3 regions of the Gardnerella sp. c12Ub_1 genome follow, and region 1 is predicted to be linked to each of the others. Evidence: riboswitches for the same ligand, from Rfam matches in the RefSeq annotation. Region 1 holds a riboswitch; each other region holds the start of a gene.
What was found. Region 1 has a riboswitch for thiamine pyrophosphate ahead of NYP65_RS02775 (ECF transporter S component). Riboswitches for the same ligand answer to the same signal wherever they lie in the genome.
Positions count from the first base shown of each region.

Region 2: another riboswitch for thiamine pyrophosphate. It lies ahead of thiM (hydroxyethylthiazole kinase); the one in region 1 lies ahead of NYP65_RS02775 (ECF transporter S component).
Region 3: another riboswitch for thiamine pyrophosphate. It lies ahead of NYP65_RS00850 (ABC transporter permease); the one in region 1 lies ahead of NYP65_RS02775 (ECF transporter S component).

Region 1 covers NZ_JANUZC010000001.1:682,956-693,526, reverse strand. Annotated here, with positions in the region: gene NYP65_RS02785 (DivIVA domain-containing protein) at 1-1,277, shown strand, start outside; gene recO (DNA repair protein RecO) at 1,332-2,084, shown strand; TPP riboswitch at 2,171-2,272, shown strand; gene NYP65_RS02775 (ECF transporter S component) at 2,309-2,929, shown strand; gene NYP65_RS02770 (ABC transporter substrate-binding protein) at 3,099-4,022, shown strand; gene NYP65_RS02765 (phosphotransferase enzyme family protein) at 4,126-5,367, shown strand; gene NYP65_RS02760 (isoprenyl transferase) at 5,465-6,259, shown strand; gene NYP65_RS02755 (M20 family metallopeptidase) at 6,286-7,515, opposite strand; gene NYP65_RS02750 (MTH1187 family thiamine-binding protein) at 7,593-7,988, opposite strand; gene NYP65_RS02745 (glycine--tRNA ligase) at 8,173-9,693, shown strand; gene dusB (tRNA dihydrouridine synthase DusB) at 9,791-10,571, shown strand, end outside.
Region 2 covers NZ_JANUZC010000001.1:1,028,667-1,039,237, reverse strand. Annotated here, with positions in the region: rRNA gene NYP65_RS03980 (16S ribosomal RNA) at 254-1,781, shown strand; rRNA gene NYP65_RS03975 (23S ribosomal RNA) at 2,157-5,214, shown strand; rRNA gene rrf (5S ribosomal RNA) at 5,382-5,498, shown strand; TPP riboswitch at 5,595-5,686, shown strand; gene thiM (hydroxyethylthiazole kinase) at 5,675-7,192, shown strand; gene NYP65_RS03960 (bifunctional hydroxymethylpyrimidine kinase/phosphomethylpyrimidine kinase) at 7,198-8,895, shown strand; gene NYP65_RS03955 (efflux RND transporter periplasmic adaptor subunit) at 9,580-10,482, shown strand; gene NYP65_RS03950 (ABC transporter ATP-binding protein) at 10,479-10,571, shown strand, end outside.
Region 3 covers NZ_JANUZC010000001.1:207,430-218,000, reverse strand. Annotated here, with positions in the region: gene NYP65_RS00880 (branched-chain amino acid aminotransferase) at 1-596, opposite strand, end outside; tRNA gene NYP65_RS00875 (tRNA-Leu) at 827-910, opposite strand; gene NYP65_RS00870 (DUF501 domain-containing protein) at 952-2,583, opposite strand; gene NYP65_RS00865 (FtsB family cell division protein) at 2,658-3,299, opposite strand; gene NYP65_RS00860 (L-lactate dehydrogenase) at 3,447-4,361, opposite strand; gene eno (phosphopyruvate hydratase) at 4,572-5,867, opposite strand; TPP riboswitch at 6,015-6,121, shown strand; gene NYP65_RS00850 (ABC transporter permease) at 6,132-6,920, shown strand; gene NYP65_RS00845 (ABC transporter substrate-binding protein) at 6,951-7,982, shown strand; gene NYP65_RS00840 (ABC transporter ATP-binding protein) at 8,026-8,841, shown strand; gene mfd (transcription-repair coupling factor) at 8,920-10,571, opposite strand, start outside.

The DNA.
Region 1 (10,571 bases):
AAGTTAATGATTTTCTTGAGCGTGCTCATTCTTTGTATGAATCTAGCGACATTAGTCTTACTCAAAAAGATATTCAAGACGTATCTTTCGATCTAGAAGATGAAGGATATGCTATTCCTCAAGTAGATGCTGCTCTTTCTAGATTAGAGCGTGCAGTTGTAGATAAGACTACGCAGTACGAGATTTCTAATCGCGGCAAGGTTGTTTGGAAGGCGCAAGCAGACGAAGAATATAGAGTTTTGCTTTCTCATTCCCAGCGCGATTATAAAATGCGCTTTGATTCCGCGCAATCGCGTAAGCCTTCTTACGATAAAAAACAAGTAGACAATGTTGTAAATAAGTCGCTAGATAAGATTGCTGTTCTTCTTGGATATAATCCAGTTTGGGGAAGCAGTTTAAGTGATTTAGACAAAATTGACGCAATGTTTGTTTCTAATGTTCTGTTTACTCAACGTTCTGGAAAACGGGGATATGACGAGCGTCAGGTGGATTATTATCTAAATGCTTGCGTTCGCTTATTAAGCAGACTTGAGTCTTATGATCGAGTTGCCAAGTATACAGACTTTGATCCTAGTGATTCTGTTGATTCTGCTAATTTTGGCGTTTCTGCTAAGTCTAATAATGATTTACAAGAAAATGTTGTTTCTAAAACATCTTCTGCGCCTAGTGTTGTTGAACCTAGTGTTGTTGCGCCTAGTGCTGTTGAACCTAAGGCATCTCCAGCTCCCTCTCCATTAATGCCTCCAGCAATTCCTCCATCTATTCCTGTTGAGCATCATGCACAGAAGGCGATTTTTACTCCTCACTCTGCGAGTGTTGAAGCTAGTGACGATACAGACGACGAAATGTCGCAAGCGTCTACTGTTATGCCTCCAGCATTCCCTCCGTCTTATGCTCCTAATGCTGCTTCCAATAATTCTGATGCTAACAATAATGATTTTGGCAAAGAAAAAGTTGCAGAAAACAACGCGAATGCTGCGAATAATGTTAGCGCGAATAATGCAAATGCAAATAATGTAAGTGCTAACAGTGCGAATGTGAACAATGCAAATGATTCTAAATCCATTGGAGATTTGAATCTTTCACTTCTTGCTTCGCCTAAGTTCGAGCCTTCGCAAAGTCTTAATTTAGATATTCCAGATCTTTCGTTCCCTGTTATGAACCATTTTGACACTTCGGTTGAAGATTCTTCTCGCGAAGCAAATAATGATTCAGATGATTTTGACGATACTGGCGAATCTAATTTTGGCGGATTTGTAAACCCAAATCATAATTAATAATCTATTTTTCACTTAGATTTAGGGATTATATAAGCTAAGAGTTATTGATTAATGCCGTTATATAACGATGAAGCTGTTGTTCTTAAGACTTTTCCTCTTGGGGAAGCTGATCGAGTTATTGTTATGCTCACTAAAAAGCATGGCAAGGTTCGAGCTGTTGCAAAAGGTGTAAGGCGGTTAAAATCTAGATTTGGTGGGCGCTTAGAGCCATTTATGCGTGTTAATGCACTTTTTGCAACTGGCAAAACTTTTGATGTTATTTCTCAAGCGGTTTTAGTTTCGCCTTATGCTGGTAGCATTTGTGCGGATTACAATCTGTATAGTTGTGCTAGCATGATTGCAGAGATTGCGGACGATTTAGTCTCGTCTCACGCGCAATATTCGGATTCTTGCTCACAATACAATCTTCTTATAGCTGCTTTATCTGCTCTTTCTAAAAGTTTGCATAGTGCTGAATCAATCGCGCTTTCGTACGTTTTAAGAGCATTGCAATTAGCTGGATGGTCTCCTAGGTTAAATGAGTGCGTTATTTGTTCAACACGCAATGATTTAGCCTATTTCTCGGCAGCTAGTGGTGGAGTTATGTGCTCTAAAGATCATGCTTTAGAGTCTATTAAGTGCAATGATTTAGCGCGTTTTCAAATGATTTCATTAATTAATGGCGATTGGCAAAATTTAGACGGAACAAGTATAGACGATTTAACATCTAAATGCGTTGAACAATGGTGTGAATATTGGCTAGAAAAGCCTATTAGATCTATGCGTTTAAGCGAAAAAAATTCTAATTCGCTGTATTTTGATTAGAGTTTCTATTATCTTAATGAGCGATTTTGTTAATTTTATGTTTGAATTTTATAAAATATGTCCTAGCTGTCTGATGCAATATGAATGATATCAGGCACGGGTGCTCTTTTAAGAGCTGAGAAGATTACTGTCTAACCGTTTAACGTGAATCGGGTAATGCCGACGTACGGAGTTTTCTGCAGGGTCGCCTTTGTTTGATTGGTTAAAGATGAAAGGAGACCCTAATGGGTACATCTGTTGAAGAAGAGACCGTGCGTCCATCCTTGCGCTGGAACGTGGCTGATGTTACGCTCACGGTTGTTATTGCTGTAGCTTCTGGTATTATCTTCTGGGGCATCGGCTTGATTAGTGAGCCTATTTCTGCTGCTCTTAAGCTTATTCCAGTTCCAGGCGTTAGCGCATTGTACTATGGTTTGTTCTACTTCGCTGGTCCTTTAGCTGCTATTATGGTTCGCAAGCCAGGCGCTGCACTATTCGGCGAGTTTATTGCTGCAATGGTTGAGTTGACTGTTGGTAGCCACTGGGGCGGTATTGGTACCGTTCTTCCTGGTTTTGTTCAGGGCTTGTTCGCTGAGTTTGCATTCTTGTTTGTTATGTATCGCAAGTGGAACGTTGGTTTGACTGCACTTTCTGGCGCGTTAGCTGGTTTGGGTGGAATCGTTTCAACCTATCCGTTCTACTACGCAGGTGTTCCAATCTTCGGCGCATTCATGATGATTCACACACTTTGCAGCATGATTTCTGGTGCTGTAATTGGTGGTGTAGTTATGTGGTACTTGTACAAGGGTATTGCTGCTACTGGCGCATTGAGCCGTTTTGCTTCTGGCAAAGAAGTACGCGCTTAAGTCTTAACTTTTGCTAGTAAGATTTGATTTGTGGGCGGGGAATTACCTCGCCCACTTTTGTAAAGTCGCAAATAAAAGTGGCAAATAAAGTCGCAAGTTAGCAGCGCGCAAAAGTCGCAAATAAAAGTCAAAATAAAATCACAAATCACTATAAAACAAAGGAGTTAATATGCTAAGAGTACGTCTTGAATATGTGCATCCATGGACGAATCACGCAGGTATGTATCTTGCAAGAAAGCGCGGATTGTACGCACAATACGGATTAGATGTAGAGTTTACAAGCACAGATACGGAGCGCGGAGATGTTCCAGCATGCTTGGAGCGTGGAGAAGTAGATATAGCTCTTATTCGCTTAAATCAGCTTTTGGCTCATCAAAATGGTGCAAACAAGCTAACGTCATTTGCTGTAATGAATCAATCGCAAATTGGCGGAATCATAACAAATAAAAACACGGGTATTACGCGATTTAAAGATCTAGAAGGAAAGCGCGTAGTAATCCCTATGGGCGTTAAGCGCTTATACACAGAGCTTCAGCAGGCTGTTGCTGCCGACGGAGGTGACTTTAGCAAGCTGATTACAATTGACCCAGGCCCATGGGAGCCAGACATTCGAGCTGTAGAACGCGGAATGTGTGATGCGTTTATTAACGTTGCTTGGTGGGAGCCATACCAGGGTTCGCTTCCATTTGACCAAGTTGTTGTTCTTCCATTCGATTCTATTGGCGTAGCTCCGCATCATTCTTACTATGTTTGCGCTCGCCAAGAGATGATTGAGCGAAATCCGCAATTAATACGCAACTTTGCAAGCGCAACAGTTAAGGGCTATGAACTTGCAGGAAAAGACCTGCAGGCTGGCGTTGATGCTTTGCAAAATGCGCTTTGCCATATTAGCCCAGAGGCTTTGCGCGCCTCGCTAGACGAAGTGATTCCGTCTTGGTACGACAAGAATGGTCGTTGGGGTACAGCAGACATGGCTTTGGTGGAAAACTACACTCGTTGGATGGGTGAAAATGGCCACTTAAGCGTGCCTCTTGATTGCGCGCTAAAGAGCCTAGAAAGCGGATGCGTAACAAACGAGTATTTGCCAGAATAGTCGGCCAGCATGTGCTTGAATCGCAAGCAACCGTGCATAAGCTAGTTGGTGTCAAATAATCTGCGAAAAACAATGAGCCTGTAGTAAATAATTTGGAGCGAATATGGAAAACGAAAGCAACGACCCTCAGCTAGATATTGTTGCTCAAAGATGGGCAAATGTTGATTTAGATGAGGGAAATATTGTGTGTTCTCTTTTAGAGAATCCGCTAGAAGCTGATTGCGTTTTAAGCCATAGTTTGCGCCCGATGGCTGCAGGTTCATTGATTCGCGCGCATTACAAAGATGATTCGCCAAAAAAATCGCAAAGTTTAGACGTTTATATTAAAAGATGCAGCACAAAAGTTAGGCAAGCAAGCACAATTAGGCCGTATCATCGTTTTGCTGAGCATCTTTTAAAAAATAAAATAAGCACGCCAAAGTACTTGTATTTTAACAAAAATAGCGAGTTTTTAGGTTTAGAAAAGAATACTGCTGGCGATATTTGTGGCGATACTTCTGGCAATATTTACGTAGACGGCACTCTTCTTGTAATAGGTGATTGCGCTTACGAAGTGACTTTAAAAGCTAGCGGAGAAGATAGATACAAAGACGCGTACACTTGGGATCCGCCTAAAACGTGTGAAGAAGCCAAAAATCTTGGAGTAATGATGGCAAAAATCGCCTTAGCTTCGCAAAGTTTTGACGAGCCAAATCCTAAGGAAATCAACGCTTTTCAATCAAGATTTAGTCTTTGTGCAAGCGAAGATGTGCAAAAAGCTGCAGAAGTTTGGTTAAAAAATAGACCTGATTTAGCAAAATTCTTAAAAGAGCAGAATCGTGATTTTGTAAAAGATTTAAGTGAATTTGCTCCAACATGCAAAAAAATTTACGATTTGGGGTATGTGAATCTAAAAAAGCAGTGGACTCATGGAGATCCGCATATATCTAATTTTATGTGGAAAGATAGCTCTCCAAGCGCAGTATTTGACTTTGGAATGGCGTATAAAAACACAGCAATCTACGATTTGGCAATGACTTTAGAACGCAACACAATTCAATGGGTAGATATTGCGAATGGCAAAAAAGATTCATTTAGAACAGACTTAGCAGAAGCAATTTTGCAAGGATATGCTAGCGTTCGGCCATTAACAGATGTTGAAAAAGAGCTGCTTCCGCTTGTTTTATCTGTAAGTCAAATCGAGCAATGCGTAGAATTTGTAGACTATTACTTAAAGTCTAATGGATCTTACGATTTTAAGATTTGGGGCTATGATACTGGATTCTTAGATCATGCTAGATGGTACAAATCTTGCTTTGGAGAGCAATACTTAAACGCTTTAATAGAGATTTTGCGAGAAATATAGAGGATTTTAGTGGATTTTTTACTTGATTTTGCATGCTTTTATTTAGCTTTGCAAAACGCTTTAGCTATTCGTTCAATGGGGTTGTTAGATTTTAACTATGAGTTTTGAAAACGTTGATTACACTTCGTTAAATATTCCAGCGGCTCCATTTAGTGATCCTAGCCGTGTGCCAGATTTTCCTAAAGGCAAAGTTCCTCGACATGTAGGCGTGATTATGGACGGCAATGGGCGTTGGGCTAAAGAGCGCGGAATGATTCGCACCGAAGGGCATAAAGCGGCGGAACCAGTGGTTTTTGACACTATTGCAGGTGCTATAGAAGCAGGTGTTCGCTACTTGAGCTTGTACACGTTTTCTACGGAAAATTGGAAGAGATCTCCTCAAGAAGTGCATTTTTTGATGGGATTTTCTAGAGATATTATTCACCGCAGAGTTGCGCAAATGAACGAGTGGGGAGTGCGCGTGCGCTGGGCTGGAAGACGGCCTAAATTGTGGAAGTCTGTTATTGACGAGTTGGAAAAAGCTCAAGAAATCACAAAAAATAATACTACAATTGACGTTGTTTTTTGCTTAAACTATGGTGGTCGCGCGGAAATCGCAGACGCTTGCGCGGCAATTGCTAGGGAAGTTAAAAGCGGCAAAATTAAGGGCGATCGCATTAGCGAGAAGATGATTGCGGAGCACTTGTATAATCCAGATATTCCAGATTGCGATCTTGTGATTCGCACTTCGGGAGAGCAGCGCACAAGCAACTTTTTGCCTTGGCAAGCGTCTTATGCGGAGCTTGATTTTGTGCCAGAACTCTTCCCAGATTATGGTCGCGAAGCGCTGTGGAGGTCAATTGACCGTTATGCGCATCGCGACCGCAGGTTTGGTGGCGTAAAAACCGCTTAAACTTATTTGTTAGTAGAATTAATTTATTAGTCGCAAGCTAGCCATGCGCAAGCTGCAACAACGGCTGATTCAAGTCCACGATTTAGAGTTGGTTGCAAATCTGGAGCAAAAGCTGGATTGTGGTTTCCTGGAGCATTTTTCATGTCTTCAAATCCACCTAATCCCCAGTATGCGTAAGGTGTATTGAAAGCATTTGCAACAATAGAAAAATCTTCAGAAGCAGACTGTTTGCTGATTTGTACAGAATTTTCACCAAAATATTCGTCGAAAGCTTCGCGCACGCGATAAACTGATGCTTCGTCATTATTGGTTAATGGATAGCGGTCATAGTATGTAAATTCTGGTTCCTTTGGGCATCGTGCTAGATTGCACTCTCCGCGCACAATTCGCTCAATGGCAGAGTGAACAAATTTTTGAGTATCTTCGCTGTATGTTCTAGTATTAATCAAAAGTTCCGCATCGTCTGGAATAATGTTTGACTTACTTCCAGCGTTTATTGCGCCGACTGTAACTATTGCGTAATCTTTAGCAGCTACTTCACGAGATACAATCGTTTGCAATTTCAACACAATAGACGAAGCTAAAACCACAGGGTCAACGCTTAATTCTGGCATAGATCCATGAGATCCTTTACCAAAAATGTGTACGCGAATTGAAGATGCGGTAGTTAAAAATGCTCCTGATTTAATACCAACTGTTCCTGCAGGAATTGCTGCAAGTACATGCTGACCAAGATAAACATCTGGCTTTGGGATAATGCGTGTAATGCCATTTTCTACCAAGCTTTTTGCGCCTTGAGCTGTTTCTTCTCCTGGTTGAAACACTCCAATGTAGGTTCCATGCCATGCTTCTTTATGATTGTTAAAAGCTTGTAAAGCTCCAAGTAAACTTGCAATATGAAAATCGTGACCGCAAGCGTGTGAAACTCCAACTGTTTTACCATTTTCATCTTGTGTTGTAACTGTTGAAGCGTAGTCTTTTCCTGAATTTTCTGTAACAGGAAGAGCATCGATATCTGCTCGCATAGCAACAATGGGACCTTTGCCGTTTTTAATCTCTGCCACAACGCCTGTTTTGCCAACTCGCTTTGTTTCAATTCCATCTTTAGTAAGAATATCTATGATTTCTTGTGCTGTATGCGTTTCTTGCATAGATAATTCAGGATGCTGATGCAGGTATTTATACTTCTTTTCTCTATCTGCTTGAGTTTCTTTTATGTTGGACAATATTTGCTTAACTGATTTAATTTGCAGCATTAATTTCTGCTTTCTTATTGTGCTTATTACAATTTAGCTCTATTTTATGTTTTATTTATAAATTATTTATTAACAAATTACTTGTTTTCGCGTTCTTCAAGAATCTTGTCTACAAGAGCAGCTTTTGCGTCTATTTGGCCGCTAAAACCAGGGCGAATGTCTAGTTTTAATATAACGCCTGTGCGGTAGCCTTTTTCTACAAGAACCATAGTTGCGTCTTTTACAACGCGCATAACGTCGTCGAATTCGCCTTCGATGTTTGTAAACATTGCGTTTGTTTCGTTTTTTAATCCAGAATCACGAATCACTTTAACGCAATCTGCTACGTATTCGCTAAGTTCTTCGCCAACTCCGCTAGGAGCAATGCATAATGCTGCAACTGTATTAGTTTTGTGGGAATTTTTGTTATTGTAAGTATCGCAAGTATCGCGAGTCTTGTTATCATTAGTCTTTTCAACATTGTTTTCGCTCATTTTAAGTCCTTTCAAAATACAAATGCGTATGAAAAATTATGCTTATACATTATTGTATTCGTTTAGCTTATATATGTAGCTTTATATGTTTATGTAGCTTTATATGTTGCGTTAGCGTCACAGGGTTTTTCTATAATAAACACCGTTTCACCCGAATTTTCTAGATTTACGAAAAAGGTGTATTGTGGCTGTTTCAAAACTTGATGAAGTTGTGTCGCTGGCTAAGCGTCGTGGATTTGTGTTTCCAGCTGGAGAGATTTACGGCGGAACTCGCTCCGCGTGGGATTATGGCCCTTTGGGCGTTGCGTTAAAAGATAACATTAAGCGCGAATGGTGGCGTTATATGGTCACTACTCGTGGCGATGTTGTTGGCGTAGATACGTCTGTTATTTTGCCTTCTCAAGTTTGGGTTGCGTCTGGTCACGTTTCTGTGTTCAACGATCCTCTTATTGAGTGCTTGAATTGCCATAAGCGCCATCGTGCGGATAAGCTCGAAGAATCTTATGCCGAAAAGCATGGCGATAAAATGCCAGAAAATGGCTTAAAAGACATTGCTTGCCCAGATTGCGGAACTCGCGGAAATTGGACGGAGCCTCGCGATTTTAACATGATGCTTCGCACTCATTTGGGGCCAGTAGAAGACGAAAACAGCTTGCATTATTTGCGACCAGAAACAGCGCAAGGTATTTTTGTTGATTTTAAGAACGTTATGACTTCTACTCGTCAAAAGCCGCCATTTGGCATTGCGAATATTGGTAAGTCTTTCCGTAACGAGATTACGCCTGGAAACTTCATCTTCCGCACTCGCGAGTTTGAGCAGATGGAAATGGAGTTCTTCGTAGAGCCTGGAACAGACGAAGCTTGGCATCAGTATTGGATTGATACGCGCGTAAATTGGTATGTTGATTTGGGCGTAAAGCCAGAGAATTTGCGCATGTATGAGCATCCTAAAGAGAAGCTAAGCCATTATTCCAAGCGCACTGTAGATATTGAATACAAATTCGGCTTCCAAGGATCTGACTGGGGAGAGCTTGAAGGAATTGCAAACCGTACCGACTACGATTTGTCTGCTCACGCTAAGCATTCTGGCGAGGATTTGAGCTACTTTAATCAGGCTACTGGCGAAAAGTACGTGCCTTACGTTATTGAGCCTGCTGCTGGTCTTACGCGCTCGCTTATGGCATTTTTGGTTGATGCTTACGATGTTGACGAAGCTCCAAACACTAAGGGTGGAGTGGATAAGCGTACGGTTCTTAGACTTGATCCTCGCTTGGCTCCTGTTAAGGCTGCTGTTTTGCCATTAAGCAAGAAGCCAGAATTGCAATCGGTTGCTCAAGATTTGGCTGCGGATCTTCGACAGCATGATTGGGTTATTGACTACGATGAGGCTGGTGCTATTGGTCGCCGCTATCGCCGCGAAGACGAGATTGGTACTCCTTTGTGTGTAACAGTTGACTTCGATACTTTGGAAGATCATGCTGTAACAATCCGCGAGCGCGACACTATGCAACAAGAGCGTGTTTCCTTAGACAAGGTTGCAGATTACGTAGCAAGCCGCATTAACGAAAAGCGCGTTAAGTATCCGCAAGGTCCTGTAGAGATTGTTGGAGCTCGTGCTGCAGACGGCGGTGTGGATGTTTCTAAGGAAAGCGGCGTTGACGAGTCGCAGCCTGTAAAGATTGCTCAAGCTGGCGGATTGTACTAATAAGTATTTAGTAAAAAGTCGCTAGTGAAAAGTCGCGTAAAATCGCCAGCAAAAATATATCTAGCAAAAATATTAAAGTGAATGGAGTTAAAGCAATATGGATTTTTCTATTAAACCAGTGGATTTAGGGAAAATTCATATTGCAACTCCTGTTGTTTTATCTCCAATGGCTGGTATTACTAACTGGCCTTTTCGCGTGATTTGCCGAGAGTACGGGCCAGATGGCTTGTATGTTGCAGAAATGATTACTGCACGCGCACTAGTCGCAAGAAATCCAAAAGCCTTGCGTTTATGCCGTTTTGCGCCTAGCGAAAAAGTGCGCTCCTTGCAACTTTACGGAGTGGATCCTTTAATTGTGGAGCAAGCTGCTCGAATTGTTGTTGACGAAAATATGGCAGATCACGTTGACTTAAACTTTGGCTGCCCAGTTCCTAAAGTTACAAGGCGCGGTGGCGGATCTGCTCTTCCTTGGAAAACGGATTTGCTTCAAGAGATTTTGCATCGCGTTGTAAGCGTGTGTAATCCAGCAGGAATCCCAGTTACAGCTAAATTCCGCGTTGGAATTGACGAAGACCACGAGACTTTTATGCAAGCTGGTCATATTGCGCAAGAAGAGGGTTGTGCGGCTGTTACTTTGCATGCGCGTACGACTGCAGAATATTATGGTGGCCATTCCGATTGGAGCCGTATTAGCGAGCTTGTAGAGGCTTTAGATATTCCTGTTTTTGGTAATGGAGATATTTGGGGCGCGGATGACGCTCTTGCAATGTTTAAAGAAACAGGATGTGCAGGCGTTGCGATTGGCCGCGGATGCCAGGGGCGTCCTTGGATTTTTGCTGATATTCGTTCTGCTTGCAATGGCAGCGATAATCGCGTTA
Region 2 (10,571 bases), 350 kb from region 1:
CTCAGCGCGGCTGGTTCTCCTCGGTTGAGGTTGATGAGCCGGCTGGTGTGGTGGTGGTTTGAGAACTCAAGAGCGTGTCTGTACTACTTATTTAGTTAATTATTGCCAGTTCATTGTCAGCCTCACAGATTGTGGGGTGCCTGAGAGATGGTTAAATGATGGTGAGGTTTTTTGTTGGGATGTTCTTTCCTTAAAGAATGTCTCGTCTTTTTCTTTTATATTGGAGCCTTATGTTGGCTCTTCATTGAAGTTTTTCGTGGAGGGTTCGATTCTGGCTCAGGATGAACGCTGGCGGCGTGCTTAACACATGCAAGTCGAACGGGATCTGACCAGCTTGCTGGTTGGTGAGAGTGGCGAACGGGTGAGTAATGCGTGACCAACCTGCCCCATGCTCCAGAATAGCTCTTGGAAACGGGTGGTAATGCTGGATGCTCCAACTTGACGCATGTCTTGTTGGGAAAGTGTTTAGTGGCATGGGATGGGGTCGCGTCCTATCAGCTTGTAGGCGGGGTAATGGCCCACCTAGGCTTCGACGGGTAGCCGGCCTGAGAGGGCGGACGGCCACATTGGGACTGAGATACGGCCCAGACTCCTACGGGAGGCAGCAGTGGGGAATATTGCGCAATGGGGGAAACCCTGACGCAGCGACGCCGCGTGCGGGATGAAGGCCTTCGGGTTGTAAACCGCTTTTGATTGGGAGCAAGCCTTTTGGGTGAGTGTACCTTTCGAATAAGCGCCGGCTAACTACGTGCCAGCAGCCGCGGTAATACGTAGGGCGCAAGCGTTATCCGGAATTATTGGGCGTAAAGAGCTTGTAGGCGGTTCGTCGCGTCTGGTGTGAAAGCCCATCGCTTAACGGTGGGTTTGCGCCGGGTACGGGCGGGCTAGAGTGCAGTAGGGGAGACTGGAATTCTCGGTGTAACGGTGGAATGTGTAGATATCGGGAAGAACACCAATGGCGAAGGCAGGTCTCTGGGCTGTTACTGACGCTGAGAAGCGAAAGCGTGGGGAGCGAACAGGATTAGATACCCTGGTAGTCCACGCCGTAAACGGTGGACGCTGGATGTGGGGCCCATTCCACGGGTTCTGTGTCGGAGCTAACGCGTTAAGCGTCCCGCCTGGGGAGTACGGCCGCAAGGCTAAAACTCAAAGAAATTGACGGGGGCCCGCACAAGCGGCGGAGCATGCGGATTAATTCGATGCAACGCGAAGAACCTTACCTGGGCTTGACATGTGCCTGTCGACTGCAGAGATGTGGTTTCCCTTCGGGGCAGGTTCACAGGTGGTGCATGGTCGTCGTCAGCTCGTGTCGTGAGATGTTGGGTTAAGTCCCGCAACGAGCGCAACCCTCGCCCTGTGTTGCCAGCGGGTTATGCCGGGAACTCACGGGGGACCGCCGGGGTTAACTCGGAGGAAGGTGGGGATGACGTCAGATCATCATGCCCCTTACGTCCAGGGCTTCACGCATGCTACAATGGCCGGTACAACGGGATGCGACATGGTGACATGGAGCGGATCCCTTAAAACCGGTCTCAGTTCGGATCGTAGTCTGCAACTCGACTACGTGAAGGCGGAGTCGCTAGTAATCGCGAATCAGCAACGTCGCGGTGAATGCGTTCCCGGGCCTTGTACACACCGCCCGTCAAGTCATGAAAGTGGGCAGCACCCGAAGCCGGTGGCCTAACCCTTTTGGGATGGAGCCGTCTAAGGTGAGGCTCGTGATTGGGACTAAGTCGTAACAAGGTAGCCGTACCGGAAGGTGCGGCTGGATCACCTCCTTTCTACGGAGTTTTTGTGCACGCTCAGTTGAGTGTGGTTACTGGTGTGGAAAACAATAGTTAACGTTTTTTTTGTGAGTGTGTTGGGCATGCTTTTGGGTTCCCGGATTGCCACCCCCCTTTTGTTTGGGGTTGCGGTCCTAGCCCTTGGATTACAGGTTGAGGCTTTTTGGTTTTTGGCTTGTGTTCTTGGTGTTTGGTGGTTTGAGAACTGGATAGTGGACGCGAGTAAGAATAGTGAGACTATTTTTGGTTTTGCTTGTTTTTACTTTTATCAATTTCAACCGGCTCCATTTTGGTGGAGTCGCTTGATCGTTTTGTGATCGTTTAGTGTGATGATTTATTGTCTAGAGAGTTAAGCGATAGGCTTTTTACTGGTGTATCACTGGTAAGGGCGTATGGTGGATGCCTTGGTAGACAGGACCGATGAAGGACGTGACGGGCTGCGATATGCCTCGGGGAGCTGCCGAGTGGGCTTTGATCCGAGGATTTCCGAATGGGGAGACCCGGCCACTGTTATGGGTGGTCACCACAGTTTTGTGGGGGGTACGCAGGGAAGTGAAACATCTCAGTACCTGCAGGAAAGGATACTCCGTGAGTAGTGGCGAGCGAAAGCGGATCAGGCTAAACCGAGTACGTGTGATAACCGTCAGGTGTTGCGTATTCGGGGTCGTGGGATTGACTGTTCAGCCTCTGACGGGGTTGAGGAGAGTGATAAAACATCGTGTTATGTGAATGGGATTGAATTCCCAGCCGTAGAGGGTGATGGCCCCGTAGCAGGTCGTGCGATGTCTCTTTATGTTTATTCCCAAGTAGCGCGGGCCTCGTGGAATCCCGCGTGAATCTGCCCAGACCGTTGGGTAAGCCTAAGTATTCCTGTCTGACCGATAGTGTACTAGTACCGTGAGGGAAAGGTGAAAAGCACCCCGGGAGGGGAGTGAAATAGTTCCTGAAACCGTGCGCTTACAATCCGTCGGAGCCTTCTTGTGGGGTGACGGCGTGCCTATCGAAAAATGAGTCTGCGAGTCAGTGGTATGTGGCGAGGCTAACCCGGGTGGGGGAGCCGTAGCGAAAGCGAGTTTTAAAAGGCGTTTTAGTCGCATGTCCTGGACCCGAAGCGGGATGATCTAGCCCTGAGCAGGTTGAAGCGCGGGTAAGACCGTGTGGAGGACCGAACCCACCTAGGTTGAAAACTGGGGGGATGACTTGGGGTTAGGGGTGAAAGGCCAATCAAATTCCGTGATAGCTGGTTCTCTCCGAAATGCATTTAGGTGCAGCGTCATGTTATTGCTTACAGGGGGTAGAGCTACTGGATGCTTGCGGGCCCATACCGGGTACTAATAGCAGCCAAACTCCGAATACCTGTTAGGTTTATCATGGCAGTGAGTCGGCGGGGGATAAGCTCCGTCGTCAAAAGGGAAACAGCCCTGATCGTCGTCTAAGGTCCCGAAGCGCGTGCTAAGTGGGAAAGGATGTGGAGTCGCATAGACAGCCAGGAGGTTGGCTCAGAAGCAGCCATCCTTGAAAGAGTGCGTAACAGCTCACTGGTCTAGTGGTTCCGCGCCGACAATGTAGCGGGGCTTAAGCACGCCACCGAAGACGCGACTGCGTGATTTTTTCACGCGGGGTAGGAGAGCGTCCTGTATGGGGTGAAGCGGCAGTGTGAACTTGTCGTGGACTATACGGGAGTGAGAATGCAGACATGAGTAGCGAGAGACAGGTGTGAATCCTGTCCGCTGAATGACTAAGGGTTCCGGGGCCACGTTCGTCGTCCCCGGGTGAGTCGAGTCCTAAGGCGAGGCCGACAGGCGTAGTCGAATGGATGAACGGGTTGATATTCCCGTACCGGTGTTACACCGTTCGAACTGAATCTGAGAGTACTAACCTTCGTTATTCTGGTTGATTGCCTTTCGGGGTTTTCTTCTGGTTTAGTGTTGGGAGCGTATCGGTAGTAGGTTAGCGTGGGAGTGACGCGGGTAGGTAGCCGGCTGCGGAGGTGGTTTTCCGTGGCTAAGCGTGTGGGCTGTCTCCTAGGTAAATCCGGGGGATGTTTAAGCTGAGGCGTGATGGGTAGGCCGTATGGCTGATTCCGGTGATCCTGCTTGCCGAGAAAAGCTTCAACGTGAGGTGTGATTCCGCTCGTACCCTAAACCGACACTGGTGGTCTGGTAGAGTATACCGAAGCGATCGGGCGAATCCTGGCCAAGGAACTCGGCAAATTACTCCCGTGCCTTCGGCATAAGGGAGACCCCTGATGGTGATGTTTTTTACAAGCGGAGCTGTTGGGGGTGGCACAAGCTAGGGGGTAGCGACTGTTTACCAAAAACACAGGAGCGTGCGAAGGCGTAAGCCGCTGTATACGCTCTGACGCCTGCCCGGTGCCGGAAGGTTAAGAGGATCCGTTAGCTTTGGCGAAGCGGTGAATTTAAGCCCCGGTAAACGGCGGTGGTAACTATAACCATCCTAAGGTAGCGAAATTCCTTGTCGGGTAAGTTCCGACCTGCACGAATGGCGTAACGACTTCCCCACTGTCTCGGCCAGGAGCCCGGCGAAATTGCAGTACGAGTAAAGATGCTCGTTAAGCGCAGAAGGACGAAAAGACCCCGGGACCTTTACTATACCTTGGTATTGTCGTTAGGTGTGGATCGTGTAGCATAGGCGGGAGGCTGTGAAGCGCGGGCGCTAGCTTGCGTGGAGTCAACAAGTGAAATACCGCTCTTTCCATATCTGGCGTCTAACCTCGACACGTTATCCGTGTTAGGGACAGTGCCTGGCGGGTAGTTTAACTGGGGCGGTTGCCTCCTAAAGAGTAACGGAGGCGCTCAATGGTCCGCTCAGCCCGGTTGGCAATCGGGTTTTGAGTGTAATCGCACAAGCGGGCTTGACTGTGAGACTGACGGGTCGAGCAGGGACGAAAGTCGGAGATAGTGATCCGGTGCCGGCGTACGGACGTGGCATCGCTCAACGGATAAAAGGTACCCCGGGGATAACAGGCTGATCATTCCCAAGAGTCCATATCGACGGGATGGTTTGGCACCTCGATGTCGGCTCGTCGCATCCTGGGGCTGGAGCAGGTCCCAAGGGTTCGGCTGTTCGCCGATTAAAGCGGCACGCGAGCTGGGTTCAGAACGTCGTGAGACAGTTTGGTCTCTATCCTCTGCGCTCGTTGGAATGTTGAGGAGACCTGCCCATAGTACGAGAGGACCTGGGTGGACGAACCTCTGGTATGCCGGTCGTCACGCCAGTGGCGCTGCCGGTTAGCTACGTTTGGAAGGGATAACCGCTGAAAGCATCTAAGCGGGAAGCCTGCTCCAAGATTAGCATTCCTTGCACTTTGTGTGTGAGCCCCCATGTAGAACACGTGGTTGATAGGCTGGATGTGGAAGCCCTGTAAGGGGTGGAGCTGACCAGTACTAATGGGCGATTGTGATACTACTTGTATTGCTTATCGTTTAATTCTCTTAACATTAGGGAGTGTTAAGCGATCATGATTATGGTTAAGTTGTTGATTTTGATGATTGTTTCTTCTGTTTGCTCGCGTTCATGTCCGGTTCCCAAACCGCCAGCTTGCCACTCGCTTAATGCGAGTGTATAATCTAGTTTTGCGGTGGTCATGGCTCAGGTGAGACGCCCGGTCCCATTCCGAACCCGGAAGCTAAGGCCTGACACGGTGAGGGTACTGCACTCGATAGGGTGTGGGAGACTAACACGCTGCCGCATTATTCTTTCTAGCGGGGAGTTTCGACTCCCCGCTTTTTTATTACTTAAAACCAAGTCGTCGCGCGTAAATAACGTCATAACGAACATATATAGTCAAATATGGGTTCGGGGTGCGCATAAGCGCTGAGATTATACCCGTTGAACCTGATCTAGTTAGTACTAGCGAAGGGAAAATCATGACTACTGTGTCGTGCTCTAAAAATAGTGAATTCTCAACTAATGCTCGTTGCAAGCAATTCATGCAAGATGTACGTGAATGCATCGAAGCTTTACGCGCAAAAAATCCGCTAACACATTGCGTAACGAATAATGTTGTTCAAGAAATAACTGCAAACGTTCTGCTAGCTGCTGGAGCATCGCCAGCAATGGTCGTAGACGCAGAAGAAGCTGAAGTATTTGCTCAAATCGCATCTGGTGTATTAGTAAACATTGGAACCTACAGGCCAGTAGACAAAGAATCTATGGATGCTGCAATTCGCGGAGCTGTAAAAGCACACACTCCATGGGTTCTTGACCCAGTTGCAGTTGGCGGTTTAGCTCCACGCACGCAATACGCGCGCGAAATCGTTAAAAGTCATCCTACTGTAATTCGTGCAAACGCTTCCGAAATCTTAGGTTTAGCTGGAGAAGAAAGCGGCGGTAAGGGAGTAGATGCTGGAGATTCGGTTGATTCGGCAGTTGCAGCAGCTAAGAAGCTAGTTAAACTTTATGGCTCGGTAGTGGCTATTTCTGGCGAAAAAGACGCTATTTATGGTCACGGATGCTCGGCACGAGTCTCGGGCGGTCACGAGATAATGACGAAAGTAGTCGGAACGGGCTGCTCTCTTGGCGCATTGGTGGCAGCATACGTTGGAGCAAATCGAAATCGACCTTTTGCAGCAACAGTTGCCGCTCACGTGCACGCTGCTGCAGCAGGAACTTGGGCAGCACAACGCTCAACATCGCCAGGTACATTTAGAACATTATGGATGGATGCGCTTATGGATTTGAGCGCAGACGAGATGCTGAAACTAGCGAATATTGAATTTGAACTCGACCCTGTTGATTGGTCTTTATACTTTATAACAGACCCAAAGATGAGCAATCGAGCAGAAGAAGATATTGCAGTTGATTGCGTTAAAGGCGGAGCAAGCGTAGTTCAATTGCGCGATAAGTACGCAAATAGCGAAACTTTTAATAATAAAGCTCAAAGCTTTCGAGACAAAATGCTTGCTAATGGTTGCGGAAACGTGCCGATTTTTGTTGACGATCGTATAGATTGCGCTAAAAGCTTAGGACTCAACTTGCATGTTGGGCAAACAGATACGCCTTATATTGAAGCGCGTAAGTCTATTCCTGCAGAATGGATGGTTGGGCTTTCTATAGAAAAGTTAGAACAGTTAGATTACGTTTATAACGAATGTGCTAAAGAAAATGTGGCATTGCCTGATGTTATTGGAATAGGTCCGATTTGGCCTACTGCCACTAAGCCAGACGCTGCTCCTGCTTTAGGTGTTGAAGGAGTAGAAAAGATTGCTAAACGCGCTAAAGAACTCGGCATTAGTACGCTCGGAATTGGCGGCGTTAACGAAAATACGGTATTCCCTATTAAAAGCACTTCAATAGATGGTTTATGCGTAGTATCTGCTCTAATGCTTGCGCAAAATCCTTGCGAAGAAGCGCGCAAATTACGCGATGCTATTACGAAGGAATAAAAATAATGAATAATCAATTTTCGCAAGCTCAAGCACCTTTGCAATCAATTTCTAAATTATATGATTCAAGCCTAAGGCCATCTTCTTTGCCATCTTTAGAAGACCCGATTATTCCACGCGTACTAAGTATTGCTGGAACTGATCCAACAGGCGGAGCTGGAATCCAAGCTGATCTAAAGTCAATCACGGCATCACATGGATTTGGAATGTGTGTAACAACTAATTTGGTTGCTCAAAACACTTGCGGTGTGCGCGAAGTTTATACTCCTCCAACCGACTTTTTGCAAGCGCAACTAGAAGCAGTATTTGATGACGTAACTATTGATGCTGTAAAAATCGGCATGCTTGGAGACAAATCATATATTAGCCTAGTTCAAAATTGGCTTAAAAATCATCCTGTTCCTGTTGTTGTGTTAGATCCAGTTATGGTAGCAACTTCGGGAGATAGGCTGCTTGAAAAGTCTGCAGAAGATGCAATGCGCGAGTTTGCGCCTCTTGCGGATGTTATTACGCCAAACATACCTGAACTCGCAGTATTATGCGATAAACAGCCTGCATCCAATTTTGAAGAAGCTTATGCTCAAGCAAGCGAGTGGAGTGCAAAAAACAATACTATTGTTATTGTTAAAGGTGGCCACTTAACAAGCGAAGATGCTGGAAATACTGTTGTGTTCCCAGATGGTCACAGAGTGCACGTTCCTTGCCCTAGAGTTGATACAACAACAACGCATGGCACTGGCTGCTCGCTATCTTCCTCGCTCGCTACGCGCATAGGATTAGCGTTGCGAGAAGGAAAGAAGCTAAGCGATTACAGTACTGTAGCGAATGCTTTAGCGTGGTCGTCAAGATGGCTTAACGAAGCTATTGCTTGCGGTAAAGATTTGCATGTTGGAAAAGGTCATGGGCCTGTGAACCATGCGGCTCGTAATTATCGTTTGGAATTAGATTCTTCGTCAACTCCTTGGGAGCATATGCAAGCGAATGGCTTAGATGGATTAACTCCGCAAAGCGTAGTCATAAAAGCTCATAGCAAGGCTAGAAAGCCAAATGTGGAGCCGTGTGGTCCTTGGACTCAAGCGTTATGGGATGCTAGTGCAGATGTTGATAACAACATTATGAAAATGCCATTTATTGAGGCTTTAGGCAATGGAACGCTTGACTCTGACTTGTTTGCTTTCTACATAAGTCAAGATTCTGAATACTTGAAGCGTTATTCGCGCGCGCTAGCTGCTGTTGGAGCTAAAACGCCAGATAATGAGGCTAGAGTGCATTGGGCTACGGGCGCAGCTATGTGCATAGAAGCGGAATCGCAGTTGCACAGAGATTGGCTTGGAAGCAGAAATATAAGCATTGATGCGCCTTGCTCGCCAGTAACATTAGCTTACGTAAATCACTTACTTGCTTCTACAATGGCAGAAGACTACGTGATTGGAGCTGCATCCATATTGCCATGCTATTGGCTTTATGAAGAAGTGGGGCAAATTTTAGTCAAAAATAATACTCCTGAAAACCCATATCATGATTGGATTTCAATGTATTCTTCTCATGATTTTGAGTCAGGTGTAAGAATGGCGGTTAAATTTGTTGAGAGAGCTTTTGAAGAAGCTGGCCCACAGGCTCGAATTCTTGCTGCTCAAGCATATATGACTTCATGCATTTACGAGTATGAATTCTTTAATCAAGCTCATAGAGCATTGAGGTAGATGGTTTGATAGCTTGATAACTTGATAGCGCTGATGCGTTGACTTCGTCTTTATTAACAAAATCTAGAAGATTTGAAGACGTGTCAAAGCGTCAGCGCATTTTTGTAATACGCATGTCTATTACTGTGCTATGTCTGTTATTGTTGATTTTCTGAGTAGCGCAAATGTGCAGGCGATTTGCTTAAGACTTAAATCGTGAGTAGTAAAAAGTTACCTAAATTCGCTAGCACTATCTTCCTATTTTTTCTATCTTATTATCTTCCTATCTTGCAAAACCCAAAGTACTTTGGAAAATATCAGATAGAAGTGTGTGCATTGCGGTTATGGATCTATTCGATTTTTTGCTTAACGAGGATAGCCTTAAGCGGTGATTTAATAGAGTGATATTAGATCTCTGAGCAAGTCAATCACTCAGTAACGTATAAACTCTATGCAAAATAGATTATTCTCTGGTATTACGCAAGCTTCAAGAATCATAAATAAAAATCATCATTTAGTATGATGCAAACTCTTTACGGCGATTATAAGCTATTAAGCAAAAGCTGAAATTCTAAATAAAGTGGTAATCAGAAAAGCGTTAATCGTAGCATTATCAAGCACTTTATTTATTTTGGATTAGTTTGAGAGGCTCGTTTCAACGCATTCTATGCGTTTACGAGTTTGGTGAGTAAGGAGCTTTGTGTTATGCGTAAGTTTACGAAAGTATTCTTGTTGGCTGCTCTGCCGGCGTGTTTGCTTACTGCGTGCGCTGGTAGAGCAGTTGATGATAGTCAACAGCAGGCATCACATGATTCAGTTCCACTTATTTCAGTCAAAAAACAGCCTTTAACACAAGTTGTGTCGGGTAAAGCAACAATAGAACAATCGTCTACCTTTGTTATCACTGCTGTAAGTAGAGGGAATTTTTCTCCATCGGTAAAAGCAGGAAGTGCTGTAAAAGCTGGAAGTATTTTAGGCTACAATGCTGGTAACAAAGTTATTGCTCCCGTAGACGCTAAAGTTGTGTCAGTAGCTGAATCATCTGCGGACATGCCTAAATCTTTCCCGCTATTCACTCTTAAATATGAAGGTTTTTCAATAAGTCTTAACGCAAAAGCTTTACTTCGTTCTGCAGATATTGCAGATGTTAAAGGTCGCTTCCAAGTTGAAGATGGTGTTGGGCCAACCAATTGTTTGCAAATAGTACAAAGCGGTGGAACTTCTACAGATGTTGCAGCCTCGGGTAGTAGCAAGAATGATAATGCTGATTCAACTCAAACAGATGAGTCGAGTGCGCAAAGTACACCCAGTGTATCGTCAAAAGTTTTAACGTGTTTAATAGATAAAAGCACAGAAGTAGAATCAGGCCAAAATGCGACTCTTGTTTTTAATGGCAAGCATAAACAATCGGTTCTAACTCTGCCTGTTAGTGCGGTTGCTGGAAGAGTCCAAAAAGGTTTAGTCTCATACAAGAAAGGCGATAAATGGGAGCGTAAAGAAGTTGGTCTTGGAATCAGTGACGGCGCTAATATTGAAATTACGTCTGGTTTGCATGAGGGTGATGTTGTAGCAGGTGTTTCTCCTGATCTCATTCCAGGAGTGCAATGATTATGGAGAACAATCCTGTTCCACTGGTTGAATTACAAGACGTGTCAGCGCGTGTAAAACTAGGCAATGGCGAATGGCTTACCACTGTC
Region 3 (10,571 bases), 480 kb from region 1:
TATGGGCCAGAAGGAGAAGCAATTACGCAATACTCAACCTCGTGAGCTTCGCGAACACCAAGGAAAGGCTCGGAAGCAAACATGAACGGACGCATATAAAGCGTGTATTCGCGCCTGCTTGGAACCCAATCTTTATCTCGCTTAACTAAAGCTGCAACCGACCCAATAAAATCGTCAATAGAAAGATCTGGCAAATACAAACGCTTAGCAGAATTTTGGAATCGCGCAGCATTAATATCTGGGCGGAAAAGCCAAACAGAACCATCGGAACGCTTATAAGCCTTTAATCCTTCAAAGCATTCTTGCGCGTAATGAAGAACAGATGCGCCTGGATCCATTTTCAACGGACCGTAAGGCTCAACACGCCTATCGGACCAGCCTTCTCCCTTGGTCCAAGACATATGAACCATATTGTCGGAGAAAATCTGACCAAATGCTGGCTTATCAATAAGTTCGTTGCGCTTAGCGCTAGAAACTGGGTTGTCGTTAGGCAAAACGGTAAAGTTGCCAGCTAATTTGTTTAACAGAGCAGGATCGCTATGATCGTAAGAACCGTAGGCATCCTTAAACTCTGGAGCGACTTCTAAATCGGCCATTATGTCTCTTTTCCTATTTGCAATTACTGTATTTGTGATTGCTTTATAATTAATGCATTGCAATTGCTTTTAATGCAATTAATGGTATAGATTAGTACGATTCTCAATTAACGCAAGCCCGTATACAAATATTTTTTATAGAAAAACAAGCATTTAGGCTAAAGATTTACGATTTGCAACAAAGAATTAACATAATATACGAAAAAAATAAATTCACAGCGTAAGATTTGTGCCTCTGGTGGGACTCGAACCCACAAGCCCGTAAGGGCGTCAGATTTTAAGTCTGATGCGTATGCCAATTCCGCCACGGAGGCAACAGTCATTAATTATGCCATATAAAACAATTAAAAACAACTCAGCGTGTGGCGAGTGTTCTACGACCCAAATCTAGAGTGATTCCATCCAGCAAGCCGTGCTCACTTGCAACAAAAGTTTCCAAGACGCCACCATGATCTTGATAAGCCTCTTTAGCAAGACGCTCAAGAACGCGACTTAGCACAACTGCACCTCCACCAACAACGTCAACTCTTCCAGGATGAATCGTTGCATACGTGCGGCGCCTCTCCCTAGACATATGCAAGAACCTATCGTTAACCGTATATGCCTGATCTAACGCGATTTTTACTCCATCAACAGCCTTATGGTCATAATGCTTTAAGCCAATCGCAAGAGCCGCCATAGTTGTAACAGTACCAGAAACACCAATAATCGTGCGCGCTTTACCAGCATCAACATGCTTTAACGCTTCATCTATATTCTTGTCAATATCTTTAATTGCACAAGATATCTCTTCTTCGGTAGGCGGATCCGTATGCAAATGACGCTCAGTCATGCGCACAGAACCAATGTTCATAGAATATGCCGAATCAACCTTATCTTCAGCAATATTTACGCCATCTCCGCCTAAAACAAGCTCTGTGGAGCCTCCGCCTAAATCAATAACAAGATAAGGCGCTTGCAAGTCTTTTCTAGAAACAACACTTGTTGCTCCCAAAAAACTCAAAGCAGCCTCTTCAGTTCCACTAATCACCTCTGGATGCACTCCAAGTTCTTCAAACATCATTTGTTCAAACACATCTCTGTTTAGAGCATCCCTTGTTGCAGAAGTTGCAACAAAACGAATAGCATCCACCTTATGCTCGCTAAGAACCTTAGCAAACTCTTTAGCAGCTTCTTTTACACGCTCTAATGCATCGGGCGCAAACATATGCGTTTCGTCAATTCCCTGCCCCAAGCGTACAACCCTAAGCATTCTAGGAACAACATCTTTCATGCCATTTTCATCAACTCTAGCAATTTTTAGACGAATCGAATTAGTTCCACAATCGATTGCAGCAACACAAACAGACTTGCTACATACGCCTTCTCGATTAACTTTTTTACAACCAAGATTGAGCGATTCTTCATCTTCATTTTGAGCATAGTCATTATCTTCCCAAGGAGTAGTGCATTTGCAAACTTTTGGACTAAACTCACTTGCGATTTTGTCTAAAACAATATCTCCAATAGGATTAACACCTCTGCCCATAACAAGACTTTGAGCTAGCAAAGCATGCAAGCATTTAACACGAACTGGCATTCCGCCTGCACTCATGTTTTTAATATGCTCTTCGCTATCGTTTAATCGATCAGCTAACTCTTTGCGAAACTCTAAATACGCTTTATGCGCATATTCGTATTTTTTAGCAACTTCTTCGTTAGTGTTTAACAAATCATTGCATTCCTTCATAAAGCCTTGTGCTTCTAGGTGCGAAGCAGCTTTAACAGCCTCTGGACTTGTTAAATAGCATGTTGTAGGAAAAGGAGTTCCGTCTTCTAAGCATGGACGCGTAATAACAGCAAGTGGCCTACCACAAACGCATCTAGCGCCAACAGCAACCATGCCCCTTGGAAATCTTCCTAATTGACGCTTTACAATGTTTTTGTCTGCTTTATTTGCAGGATTCTCTAGTAGCGAACTCACTAATAACTTTGCGTTTAGGCCCATGTTACACTCCATATGCATTGCGCATCTTAAAATCGTATATAACTCTTATTGTTAAATTCTATCTAGTTTTAATTCTATCTACTTTTATTACTATTATTACTATGTTTTTTGTTTGTTGACTTTTCATTATTACTTTTAGATTTATTAGACTTGCTTGTGCTATTGGAGTGATTATTTTGTTTGCCACTTTGCTTAGTGGTATTAATCTTAGAAGACTTGCTATTGGAATCATTTTCTTTAGCCTTAAAGCTCATATCGTCTGGCTTGTCTGCCTTGTGAAGCGCGTAAAACAAGTCACTATACCACGGCAACGCTTTTCTATCTTCGTACAAAGAATCATCCTTATTAAACGATTCTGGAACAGAACCCGTAATCGCCTCTGGATGCTCTACTCTAACAGCCTGCTCCCCTGGAAATATAAACCCCAATCTTTCCCTTGCTTGAGCTGCAACATACGCCTTGTCTTTCCAACGCTCTACATCGTTATTAAGAGCTTGCTTTTTATCTTTCAAAGCAGACTCATCCCTTTGCAAAGCGTGCAATTCTGCCAAACTTAAAGCATAGTTACGAATTGTTGATATAAGACCAATACAGCAAAGAAATACAACAACTATCATGGAAACAAATACGATTGAACCAGAAAACAGCTTCTTTGTTTGAGGCTGATTTGATTCGTCAACTGTATTTGCAGTCATGCGGCGATTTCTTAAAATCATACTTCTAAATTACTTTGAATATTCGACGTGACGCACACGCGCTTATAAGATTGCGGCCAGCAACACAAGTCCACTGACCGCAATCAACTCTTAGCTTTATTATTAAGCTTATTATTTAGCTTTAGTCTTTATACTTTTGACTTTAGATTACTCCATTTGAGCTTTGCTCAAAATCGTATCCGCAGAATGTTGCAATTTTTGCAACTCTTCTTGAGTCAAATCAAGCTGGCATTGCTTAACAATTCCTTCTCTACCAACAATTGCTGGGTAAGAAAGATAAGAATGGTATTCTTCGCGATAGTTAGAAACAGGCATTTGCTCTTTAGAATCCGAAAGAACTGCATCTACTAAACGAACTGCAGCAGCAGCAATACCGTAGTTTGTGTACTTCTTTCCGTAGAACACCGTAAATCCGCCTTCGCGAGTTTCCTCGTCAATAGCGTCTAAATCCATGTTCTTTTCTTTAATAAGTTCTGTTATAGGCTGCTCAAAGACTTTAACAGTAGACCACGCAACGAATTGCGAATCACCGTGCTCTCCCAAGCTATATCCCTTAACAGCCTTTGGATGCACGCCAAAGAACTTGCCTACTGCACGATGCAAGCGCGCAGAATCAAGCAAAGTGCCAGTTCCAATAATCTTTTCGTAAGGAAGACCAGTAGCTTCCTTGTAAAGCTGGCAAATAGCGTCGCAAGGATTTGTTATGTCGATTAAAACACCGTGGAATCCAGAAGCCTTAATCTTTGCACCAACTTCTGCAACTTCCTTACGATTATACTTAAGCTCTGCAAAACGATCTGGATGAGGAACGTCCAAAAGCTTTATGTGACCCAAGGCGCTTACGATTACCTCTACGTCTTTTAATGCTTCATAATCATTAACAGTAATATTAACGTTAAAAGGCACATTATCCATTGAATCTTCAAAATCCAATGCGTCGGCATTCACCTTTGCCTCGTTTGTATCATAAAGATACAAATCATCAGCATGACCGCCAACAACAAGTTGATGCGCTACTGCTGCACCAACGTTTCCCATGCCTATAACTGCGACTTTTCTCATATGAAACATCTCCTTCCGTTTTTAGTTTTCCATAAAAAATAGCACTATTTTGAAGAGAATAAAAGTAATTTTAGAAAAATTTATATATTTTTTCAAAAAATCGCTAAAATATACGAAAAACGGCCAATCGCACGAATGCGACTGGCCGAATTATGCTACAGTCTAGATCTTAAACAAGACTTACGTAGAACTTATAAAAGCTCTAGCATATTACTTCATATACTTCTTGCAAGCCTTGAATGCGCTGTAACCAGCATACTGAGCAGTAGAACCAAGCTCTTCTTCAATCTCAAGCAAGCGGTTGTACTTAGCAATACGCTCGCCACGAGCAGGAGCACCAGTCTTGATTTGGCCAGTGTTCTTAGCAACAGCAAGATCAGAAATGGTGGTATCTGGGGTTTCGCCAGAACGGTGGGAAACCATGGAAGTGAAGCCATTCTTGGTTGCAAGCTCAATAGCGTCGAGAGTCTCGGTAACGGAACCAATCTGGTTCAACTTTACGAGCAAGGAGTTAGCTGCTCCAAGCTCAATGCCCTTAGCCAAACGCTTTGGATTAGTAACGAGCAAGTCGTCACCAACGAATTGCAAACGATCGCCAAGACGCTTGGTGATTGCTGCCCAATCATCCCAGCCTTCTTCCTGGAATGGATCTTCGATAGAAACGATTGGATACTCGTTAATGAGCTTCTCGTAGTAATCAAGCATGTAAGCAGATTCGCGCTCTTCGCCGTCGAAACGATACTTGCCAGTTTCCTTGTTGTAGAACTCAGAAGAAGCAACGTCGAGGGAAATACCAATCTGCTTGCCTGGCTCGTAACCTGCAGCTTCGATTGCATCCATAATGTACTTCAAAGAATCTTCGTTGGACTTCATCTTTGGAGCGAAGCCACCTTCGTCGCCAAGACCAGTAGCCAAGCCTTCCTTCTTCAAAACGTTCTTTAAGGTGTGATAAACCTCAACGCCAGCGCGCAAAGCGTCGCTATAAGTAGCAAAGCCGTATGGAGAAATCATGTATTCCTGAATATCGGTTGCAAAATCAGCGTGAGCACCACCGTTCATAATGTTCATGTTTGGAACTGGAAGAATGTGGCCATTTGTACCGCCAATGTAGCGATACAAAGGAAGCTCAGCAGACTCAGCAGCAGCATAAAGAGCAGCAAGAGAAACGCCAAGAATAGCGTTTGCGCCAAGCTTGCCCTTGTTTGGAGTGCCATCAAGCTCGATCATTGTTTCATCAAGAGCGCGCTGATCAGAGGCATCCATGCCAATAACCTTTGGAGCGATTACTTCGTTAACAGCCTTAACTGCTTCCAAAGTACCCTTGCCCTGGTAGCGGGACTTGTCACCATCGCGACGCTCCCAAGCTTCTGCCTCACCAGTTGAAGCACCAGAAGGAACTAAACCAATTCCTTGAGCGCCATCTTCGGTCTCCAAATAAACCTGAACAGTAGGATTTCCACGAGAATCCAAAATTTCGCGTGCATATACGCTTTCAATAGCTGCCACAACTACTCCTTATTTATCTGTTGGTTGTGTAACATATTTAAGATTAATGCGTTTTATGGACGTTATTTCGCAACGTAAGTCGTTAAGCATACAAGACTATATAATCTAAGCTTTTGTTAATTTGTCCACACCTTTGTACAATAATAACAAACTGGCACGGGGTGCAATTATTTGCTTGATTGTAATTGCTGAGATCATACCCGTCGAACCTGATATAGCTAGTACTATCGAAGGGAATGTCGAATGGTTAGCCATTGTAAGAGCATGCTAAAAAATGCATCTTCTTCACTACGTTTATGTGTGCCATGGCTTTCCACACTTGTCATACTTATTGGATGGTTTTTAGCTACACTTGGGCCTAAAGAGACTAGGCACATTCCATCACCTGCAGAAGTAATTAACGCTTTTCAAGAATTAAACTCAGAAGGTTTAATTTGGCCTTCGTTGGGAATTAGTTTTGCAAGAGTTATTGCAGGATTATGTTTAGGAATGATAATAGCAGTTCCAGCAGGAGTTATTTCTGGTAGCACAAAGCTGGGCGACATTATTATTAACAAGCCTGGCCACATGCTACGGTCTGTTCCTTTTACTGCACTAGCACCTTTGCTTATTATTTTATTAGGCATTGGTGAGACTATGAAAATAGCTCTTATTGCTATAGGCGTATTTGGAACGTTCTACGTAAATATGAGGGATGGAGTTCGTAATATTGATCCCAAACTCTTGGAATTAGCTCGCGCATACAAAGTAAATAGCAAAACAGTATTTTTCACAATTCTTCTTCGAGGAGCGCTACCTAACTTTATGACTGCTTTACGCTTTGCAATATCAGTGTCTTGGGTGGCATTGGTAACGTGTGAAACAGTCAACGCTTCAAAAGGAATTGGATATGTTCTTGCAAGATCACAAGAATTTTACAGACCAGATCAAATGCTGCTATGCATAGTTTTATACGCGATTGCAGGCCTACTTTCTGAAGGAATTGCAACACTTTTAGAAAAAATTTGCATGCCTGAGCGACGTTCATCCATCGTTAAACTCAAACAAAACTAAGAATATTAGCAAAATAATTAGGAGAATAAAATGGCTAAATTCGCATTATCTACAACAAGTAAGCGAGCATTAGCAGCTTTCTGCGCGCTTTGCGCAGCAATCACCCTAGCATCATGCGGAAGCTCGAACAATAAAACACAAGCATCATCCGCAAAATCTTCCACAAATACTACTAAGCAAGTAAAAGAAGATACTGGAACTTTAAGAGTAGCATACTTGACTTCTGCAAATTATTTAACAACTCTTTCAAATAACACAAAGATGGCAGATAAGATCTTTGGCAAGGCAAAGGTTACATTTAGCGGGCCATATGTTCCTCCAGAAGCAAACACTGCAGTAACTTCTGGAAACGCAGACGTAACAACCACAGGATCTGGCCATTTTATTCATTTTATCTCCAAAGGCCAGCCATGGGTTGCTTATGCTATTAACCATTACAATGGAAACGCTCAAGGAATCGTAGCAGCACCAAATAGCGGAATCAAATCGCTTAAAGACTTGTACGGAAAGAAGATTGGAATTATTGCTAAAGGTGGAAGTGGAGATTATATAATTCACAAAGCCTTTGAAAAAGCAGGACTTGACCCATCTAAAGTTCAAGAAGTAGAGATGAGTCCAAAGAACTTCCATGCAGCATTCACAACTGGTCAAGTTGACGCATTAGCAACCTTCGATCAGAACTTTGCTGCAGCTCTTGCAACTCCAGGATCAAAACTTCTAGTCACTGCAAAAGATTATGGAAATATTAACTTCGGAATCCAAGTTGCATCTGCTGAATTTGCTAAAAAGCACCCACAGCTATTAAAGAAAATGTATCGTGCTTTAGTAGAAGAAGGTAAAAGAGTTAAGAAGAAGCATTCGATTATTCTTGATATGTATAAGAAGTTTGGTGCATCCGATGAAACAATGAAAGAATTAGCTAAGTTTGACATTCCGCAAATTCGACCAATGAATGCAGAAACTATGAAAATGCTTAAACAACAAGCTAAGGAATATGTTAAATACGGATTCATTAAAGAAGTTCCTGATTTCTCTAAAGCTGTAATCGACTGCAGCAAGTAAACGATTACTAATTGTAATTAGAATACGACTTTAGAATACGACTATGTTTAATAGCATTTTTCATAAGCGTAGCAATGTAGAAGTTTCCAAAGAATCTACTTGCAAATCAAATATTAACGATAGCGATTACTGCGTTAGTATAGAGAATCTGGGCATTTCTTTCGCAAGTGCAAAAGATAAAAATACAGAAAACGATTTTGCAAATAATTCTTCTTTTGTATTGGAAAACATTACGATGAGAATTAAAAAGGGCGAATTTGTTTCGCTTATTGGTAGATCGGGATGCGGAAAAACTACGCTTTTGAAAATAATTTCAGGACTTCTTACTCCTAGCGAAGGCAGCATTCATGCAACAAGCCGTCAGGCTATTGGTTTTCAAGATGCACGACTAATACCGTGGCTTTCTGTAAACAAAAATGTTGTTTTCGGCATGGAAGGAAGCAAGCAAGATCTTAAGAATATTGCGCATTTAGCGCTTTGCCAAATGCGCCTTGAAGGCTACGATAACAAGTGGCCTTCTGAGCTTTCTGGAGGCCAGCAGCAGCGCGTATCTTTAGCGAGAGCTTTAGTTAGAAGTCCTGAATTATTGTTGCTTGACGAGCCTTTTGGAGCTTTGGATGCTCTTACGCGCTTCGATATGCAAGATTTGCTTAATAATCTTCAAGCTAAATATGGCTGGACTACACTTATGGTTACGCATGATATTGCGGAAGCTGTAAGACTTTCTAACCGCATTCTTATGATAAAAAATGGCAAGATTGCTAAGCAATGGAACATTGATCGCGAGCATCTTGACGCTCAAAATCGCCCTGTAAATCATAGTGAAATAGAAGATGAGCTTAGAGAAGCTTTGCAATAAGTAACGCAAAAATAATGTGAATAAAGGCGACTGCAAAAATAGCGGCCGCCTTTATTTATAAACAGTGCAAGATTTACCTTACCAAGCTAAATCTTCAAGAAGTTGGCGCACCCAATCAAGTATTTCGCGCTCACTCATTGCGCTAGTTCCAAGTAAAGATTCAAAAGGCGATGGAATAATAAGCGTATGAGTAAGCGGACGATACTTAACTCCGCGGTAAATCCTTTGCAAACGCATCCACAATGATTCTTTTGGATCTAAACCAATAACACGAACCGATTTACCTTGAGAGCTAATTTGCGTAATACCAAGATCACGAGCCTTAAAACGCAAGCGAGCAACATCGCACAATATGCTAAACGCTTCAGGCGGCTCACCAAAACGATCAAGCAACTCATCTCGCAACTCTTGCAAATCCTTATTATTGTTAGCGGAAGCAAGCTTACGGTACGCTTCTAAACGAAGCTTGTCGGAAGCAATATAATCAACTGGAAGAGAAGCTTCAACAGGCAAATCAATAGACGTGGAAACAGTTTCTTTATGCTCTGGCTCTTTGTATTTTTCAACAGCTTCACAAACCATTCGCACGTATAAATCAAATCCAACGCCTTCAATGTGGCCACTTTGCGCATTGCCAAGCAAATTTCCAGTGCCTCTAAGCTCCAAATCCTTCATAGCAACATCGAATCCAGATCCAAGAGCAGTATATTGAGCAATTGTTGCAAGGCGATCATGCGCTTGTTGAGTCATCGGCTTAGTAGGATCGTACAAAAAGTATGCGTACGCTCTCTCACGACCTCTGCCAACGCGCCCGCGCAATTGGTGAAGCTGGCTTAAGCCGAATCTGTCTGCATGATCCACAATAAGCGTATTAGCGTTAGAAATATCTAATCCCGTTTCAATAATCGTAGTGCAAACAAGAACGTCAATATCTCTATGCCAAAAATCACGAATAATAGTGTCAAGCTGCTTCTCACCCATTTTTCCGTGCGCAATCGCAACTCTAGCATCTGGAACAAGTTTTTGAATATTAGTCGCAACTTTACTAATATCTTCTACTCGATTGTGCACATAAAATACTTGGCCACCTCTAAGCAACTCTCGCTTAACGCAAGCTGCCACTTGCGCGTCTTCGTAAGCTCCAACATAAGTCAAGACTGGCAAACGGTCTTCCGGAGGCGTAGCAAGAGTAGACATTTCGCGAATACCTGTAACAGCCATTTCAAGCGTTCGAGGAATTGGCGTTGCAGAAAGACTAAGAACGTCTACATTTGTACGCAAAGCTTTCAAAGTCTCCTTGTGCTCAACACCAAAACGCTGCTCTTCGTCTATAATCACCAAACCTAAATCCTTGAATTTTATGTTTGGATTCAAAAGCTTATGCGTGCCAATAACAACATCAACTTCTCCTGATTCAAGGCCTTGAATAGTATTGTTAACCTCTTTTTCGCTTTGGAATCTACTCATTGCAGCAACAGTTACGGGGAATCCAGAAAAACGATTAGTAAAAGTCTCGTAATGTTGTTGAACTAAAAGAGTTGTTGGCGCTAGAACAACCACTTGCTTGCCGTCTTGAACTGCCTTAAAAGCAGCACGCACAGCAATCTCAGTTTTGCCAAAACCAACGTCTCCGCAAATCAGCCTATCCATTGGAATTGGCTTTTGCATATCTTGCTTGACTTCGTCAATAGTCGTAAGCTGATCTGGAGTTTCTTGGTATGGAAAATCAT